Regions from separate parts of the Marinobacter sp. MIT932201 genome, predicted to be linked through region 1. Evidence: riboswitches for the same ligand, from Rfam matches in the RefSeq annotation. Region 1 holds a riboswitch; the other holds the start of a gene.
The links. A riboswitch is a leader RNA that binds a small molecule or an ion and turns the genes downstream of it on or off. The one in region 1 is predicted to bind cobalamin.
Positions count from the first base shown of each region.

Region 1 (3,208 bases):
TGGCGGCCCGAGTTTCTCCTCGCCCAGGGCCAGCAGGCGCTGGGTAAAGCTGCGCCCGATCCCGGCCATGGCACTGCCAATCATGTGGGAGTTGGCGTCTTCGTTCACCATGCGAACAAAGCTGTCCCGCACATCCAGGCTGATTTTCTTCAGGCCTTTCACATCCTGCTGGTGGTAGATGTTGCTGACCAGGTAAAGGCTGCTCTGGCTCTCGTACTTCACGATGTCAGACAGCGCAATGACGCCGCGAACCTCATCACCATCCATCACCGGCAGGTGGTGCACATTGTTGTGCAGCATGGTGAGCATGGCCTCGAAGATGAATATGTTCGAACGGATGGTGATCAGATCCTCCGACATGATCTCGCTGATAGGCGTTTCGGAGGCTAATGCCTCGCTGAGGGCCCGGGTGCGCAGGTCGCGGTCGGTGATGATGCCCTTGAGCAAGGGCTTGTCGCCCTCCTCGTCCATCAGCAGCAGTGCCGAGACGCCGTGCTCGGTCATAATCCGCGCTGCTTCCTGCAGTCGGACGGTGTGGGGGGCGGACACCGGCTCCCGGGAAATCAGCCGGGTGACCTTGGAGGTCATGAGCTGGTTGGATTTTTCCCGCCGGGATACAGCGGAGCGCAGGCGGCTTCGGTCCTCGATCTCAACGAAATCGGCAAAGTTGTCGTCGTTTTCCCAGAGGTACTGGAACGTATCGTAAGGAATCTTGTACAGCAGAACGTCTTCGAGGGCTTTGGCGGGAAAGCGAACTTTCCGGTTCATCAGCAGGCCAAACTGGCCGAAGACTTCACCCTCGCTGATCCGGTTGTAGAGTTCTCCGGTGCGCCGATAGATCTCCACTGCACCACTGCGTACGTAGAACAGCCAGCTGCTGGGATCACCCAGTTCCAGAATCTGGCTCCCGGCCTTGAAGTAAACAACCTCTATGTCGCCAACCACCCGGTCGAGCAGTTCCTCGGTCATCTCGTCGAACGGCGGGTATTGAGCCATGTGATTGCGGATGTCGACCAGCTCGGCCTGCATAAAACTCCCTGTTCTGGCGAAGAAAAAGTGATTGTCAGTCAAGGAATATAGCAGTGGCAGAAGCCTGCGACCATGTCGACCTTTGATGGATTTCATTGACCGGTTACCCCGGTGTTGCTAGCCTTGCCACACTTTTTTCAGGTGTCCGTCGCAAAGCGCGACGGGTGAAACGGGAAATCGGTGAGCCTGGCACAGCCAGTGCAAGTCCGATGCTGCCCCCGCAACGGTAAGCAGGACAACGGCAATCTATGCGCCACTGTGTCGCCACGACATGGGAAGGTGATTGCCCGGGAACCCCAGGTTCCGCCTGCCAGCCCGGAGACCGGCCTGGAAAAACACCCGATGTTGCGGTGGGCAACCTGGGTGGGTGATATGCCGGTTCCGCTTTTCTGTTGCCAGTCTACCGCCTGCCCCTACTCCCTGTTCCGCAACGAAAACCAGATTCCCGTGCGGGTGCGCGCGGAGTGCGGAGCAAGCTCTATGTTCAGAATTCAATGCCCTGTTTTGTTGGCCGGCGTTTCCCTGGCCGCCCTGCCTCTGGCCGTTTCGGCCCAGTCTTCTCCAGAATCCGATGCCCTGGATCCGATCGTGGTTACCGCGACACTGGGCCCCAAGACCGTTGGCGAGAGCCTGTCTTCAGTGACGGTCATCGAGAAAGAGGATATTGATCGGCAACAGCCCGCGGAATTCCGCGACCTGCTGCGCGCCCAGCCCGGGATCAACGTGGTGTCGGACGGCAGCTACGGAAAGACTACCAGCGTATTCCTGCGTGGCGCGGGCAGCTCAGGAACCGTGCTGCTTCTCGATGGTATCCGCCTGCGCTCTGCCTCCGCGGGTATCCCACCCTGGCAGTTTTTGCCTCCCGAATTGATGGAGCGGGTTGAGCTGGTGCGGGGCGCGAAGAGCTCCCTCTACGGTGCCGATGCGGTGGGTGGTGTCATCCAGGCGTTCACCCTGGAACCGGAGGCCGGGCGCCAGGGTTGGGGCGAGCTGAAAGGCGGTTCCCATGAAACCCGTGAGGTAACGGCCGGACTGGCTGGCCGGGAAGGCCGTTCGTCGTTCCTGGCCGGTGGCGTTTATTCGGATACCGATGGCACGAACCTGCGTGCTGGCGGCGAAGACAAAGGATTCCGGAACGCTGGGGGCCTGGCCAAACTGAGCCACAGTTTTGACCAGGGCGGCGGCGCAGGGCTGACGGTGTTCCAGTCTGAAGGTAATACCGAGTTTGAAGGCGGTGATACCGATTTCCTGATCCGTGCCATGGGGCTGCATCTGGAAGCGGTTGCCAGTGACTACTGGCGCACACGTATCCAGTTCTCGGAAGCCCGTGACGAACAGGATACCTTCGGAGCCAATCCCAGCACGTTCGACACCCTGTCTCGCTCCGCGCGCTGGGAAAACACCCTGACGGCCGGTGTTCATGAACTGGTTCTGGGTACGGAGGTCATGCTTGACGAAGTGGATGGCACCAGCAACTTCACAGAAGACAGCCGGACCAACAGCGCGGTTTTCGGTCAGGGCCGTTTGAACTTTGATGCCACCGATCTGATGCTCAGTCTGCGTCTGGATGACAACGAGGCCTATGGCAAAGAGGAAACTGGCGGTGTGGCCTTCGGTCACCAGCTGGACCGCGCCCATCGCTTTCGCCTCAGCTATGCGACATCGTTCCGGGCACCCACCTTTAATGACCTTTACCTGACGGTGCCGTTCTACACCGGTAATCCTGACCTCGATGCGGAAGAGGGGCAGATGGTCGAAGCCGGTTTCTCCGGGCGATATGACCAGTGGTACTGGGACATTGCGCTTTATCAGAACGACGTGAAAGACCTGATTACCTACGTGTCGGACCCGGTGACCTTTGAGGGCACCATGGAAAACGTCGAGACGGCCAGAATTCGTGGCGTTGAGGTTTCTTCCGGTATCGAGACGGCTGACTGGAATCTGGCGGCAGCAGTAACCTACGCGGATACCGAGAACCGCGATACCGGCGAGCGCCTACCGCGCCGTGCAGAAAAGAACCTGCGTCTGGATATTGATCGCCTGTTCTCACAGTGGTCTGTGGGCGCCAGCTTTATTGCCGAGAGTGACCGCTATAACGATGCGGCAAATACCAGTCTGCTCCCGGGCTATGGCACGGTAGACCTGAGAGCGGCCTGGAATTTCCAGCCTGGCTGGTCGG
Region 1 is NZ_CP138917.1:286,601-289,808, forward strand. Features, by position in the region: gene SIC15_RS01265 (putative nucleotidyltransferase substrate binding domain-containing protein) at 1-1,029, opposite strand, end outside; cobalamin riboswitch at 1,152-1,375, shown strand; gene SIC15_RS01270 (TonB-dependent receptor plug domain-containing protein) at 1,510-3,208, shown strand, end outside.

Region 2 (3,208 bases), 350 kb from region 1:
AACAGAACCACTGTCTCATTTTGATCAATTGCAGGGTAAGACAGTAATCACGATTGCTGGATACACCTACGGCGGGCTTTTGTATTGGCTAGAGGGCGAGAGTTCAATTGACGTCACTCAGGCACCCAATTATCGAGCGGCTTTGGACATGCTCAAGCTTGGCCGCGGGCAATACTTGTTCGGACATCGGGATCCAGTTCTGGAAACTCTGGCGATGTCCGAAGACGAGAAGATTCGCGAATCAGAGATTCGTCTAAGAAACCTAACCTGGCTGTTTTCGCTTGCTAATCCCAGAGCAGCGAATTTGCGGGAAGAGTTTGACGATGCCTACCTGCGTCTGGCTGAACAGGGTGAAGTGCCCCCGATACGCAAGTTCGGTGAGAGCTTTGTGATACCGGGCTTTCCAGAACAATACCGATAGCCATCTTTTGGTCTTCACGATTCGGGATCAAGAAAGATATCCCCATACCAGGCCGTTGCTTTTTCCCCGGTGTTGTCGGAATCCGACATAATGGCAATTCCGACTACCGGTGGTGGTTCCTCACCAAACGCTTCCCGGTAGTCGGCCATAATGTCACGTTCCACGGTGACCCATTCACCGACCTGATCTGATCCTGAATTCACCGCGATCATCATGGTTTTCTCGGTGTAAGGGTTGGGCACGATCTCGCCCTTGGGCAGGCTATTGGCCCAGATGTAGTTCAGAGCGTTGCCCGGGAGGGACTCTCCGAATAACACTTCAACCGTCTTGCGTTTGGCGCGTTCGAAGAAGCCTGCTTTTTCAGGCTGGAACTCGAACGCAACGTAGATCCTGGCAGGATAATCGTCACCGGACTTTTCTCGGGCATCACCCTTCTCGAACACGTTCGAGACCTTCCAGCGCCACTGCAGAATCAGTGAATCGGCGGGCTCCAATCGTACCCGGGCAATGAGGCCAGATGCCCCACCTTCGGTGGTGGCCCTGACAACCTGCTGACCGTCTTCGGTGGTCAGTTCATACCGACTGAGCTGATCGATCTTGGGAAATTCCAGGGGTTCCCAGCCGTCATTCAGGAACTTCATCTGGGAGAAAGGTGTTAATACTGACTCCTGCGCACTGACCGGCACAAAACACATCAGGGAAACGAGGAGCAGGCCCCAAAATCTTCGGTGTGCGATTATCTTCATAGCGCCTTGCCTCTTTCCGGATACTTCCGTTGCAGACAGATGTTTTACCGGAAAGTGCCTTGTCCTGTAAAAGTTACCCGTATATAGTGTTTTCATCCTTGGTCAAATACCAGATGTAGTGATCAGTGCGTAACCAACTCGGTCGGCGCGTGATCACGCCACACATTCTGGTATCGGGAATCCGGTGAGACTCCGGAACTGACGCGCAGCGGTATTGGGGAACAAGCACGGCATTACGACACTGGTTGATACCGGGAAGTCGCCGAGCGAGGCCGAATCGAACGATTCACGCCCCTGAGTCCGAAGACCTGCCAGGGATACGGAGCTTCACAGCTCCTGACTGCACCTTCGCGACCCAGGGTGAGCAGACCGGTTATGCCCAGCCATTCCTATGGCGAGGTATGCCCCTGCGTACGCGATGGTGAAAGGAATTCAACGCGTATTCAGGAGAACACACATGTCTGCCTCAGCCCTGGCCGAACCCCGGCCAACCTCGCACACCGACACCGAATCCCTTCAGGTCATCAAACGCAACGGCACGCTCGTGGGCTTTGATCCATCCAAGATCAGCGTTGCCGTCACCAAAGCCTTCCTGGCTGTTGAAGGCGATAAGGCCGCCGGCTCTGCCAGAATCAATGATGCCGTACATCGGGTCACCGAACAGGTGATCCAGGCCATTGGCCGCCGCCTGAAAGCGGGTGGCAAGGTACACATCGAGGATATTCAGGACCAAGTGGAACTGGCCCTGATGCGGGCTGAGGAGCAGAAAGTGGCTCGCGCCTATGTGCTTTACCGGGAAGAGCACGCCCGCGAGCGTGCCCGCCATGCCCCGGTGGAGGCGCACCCGCACCTGACCGTGAAAAAGACCAGTGGCGAGATTGCCCCGCTGGATCTGGGCCTGATGAAACTGCAGGTGGAGCAGGCCGCCACAGGGCTGGAGGGTATTGACGGTGATTCCCTGGTGGACGATGCCCTGACCAACCTGTACGACGGCATCGCCGAGGAAGACGTGCTGTCGGCCCTGATCATGACGGCCCGCAGCCGGATTGAGCGGGAGCCGGACTACAGCGCGGTCACCGCCCGTCTACTGCTGGAACAGCTGCGTCTGGAGACTGCCGCCGCCCTGGACCTGCCCATTAGTCTGCCCTTGGTTGAGATTTATCCACAGGCCCTGAGTGCCTTTATCGAGGCAGGTATTCGTTATGAATTGCTGGACGAAGCCCTGGCCGCTTTCGACCTGGAGCGCTTGGGAGCCGCCCTGAAGCCGGAGCGTGACCTGCAATTCGGCTTCCTGGGCCTGCAAACCCTGTACGACCGCTACTTCCTGCACTGGAACAAGGCCCGCCTCGAGTTGCCACAGGTTTTCTTCATGCGCGTGGCTATGGGGCTGGCCCTGCGGGAAGATGACCCGAACGCCCGCGCCATCGAGTTCTACAACCTGTTGTCGTCGTTCGACTACATGGCGTCCACACCCACGCTGTTTAACAGCGGTACCCGCCATTCTCAGCTGTCGTCCTGTTACCTGACGACGGTGGGCGACGACCTTGAAGACATCTACGGCGCCATCCGTGATAACGCCATGCTGTCGAAATGGGCCGGCGGTCTGGGTAACGACTGGACGCCAGTCCGTGCGCTGGGCTCCCACATCAAGGGCACCAACGGCCAGAGCCAGGGTGTGGTGCCCTTCCTGAAGGTAGTCAATGACACCGCCGTGGCGGTGAACCAGGGCGGCAAGCGCAAGGGCGCGGTTTGCGCCTACCTGGAAAGCTGGCACCTGGACATCGAGGAATTCCTGGAACTGCGTAAGAACACCGGCGACGAACGCCGCCGCACCCACGATATGAACACCGCCAACTGGGTGCCCGATCTGCTGATCGAGCGCATGCGCGAAGACCGTGACTGGACCCTGTTCTCCCCCAGCGATGCGCCGGATCTGCACGACCTGTATGGCAACGCCTTCCGGGAACGCTACGAGCATTACGAGGCGCTGGCCGAACAGGGCAAGATCAAGCTGTTTAAGAAAATCCCGGCCAAGCAACTG
Region 2 is NZ_CP138917.1:4,334,226-4,337,433, reverse strand. Features, by position in the region: gene SIC15_RS19855 (substrate-binding periplasmic protein) at 1-421, shown strand, start outside; gene SIC15_RS19850 (DUF3047 domain-containing protein) at 436-1,116, opposite strand; cobalamin riboswitch at 1,290-1,498, shown strand; gene SIC15_RS19845 (ribonucleoside-diphosphate reductase subunit alpha) at 1,625-3,208, shown strand, end outside.
Region 2: it holds a riboswitch for cobalamin, as region 1 does, so the genes downstream of both, SIC15_RS19845 (ribonucleoside-diphosphate reductase subunit alpha) here and SIC15_RS01270 (TonB-dependent receptor plug domain-containing protein) in region 1, are expected to answer to the same signal.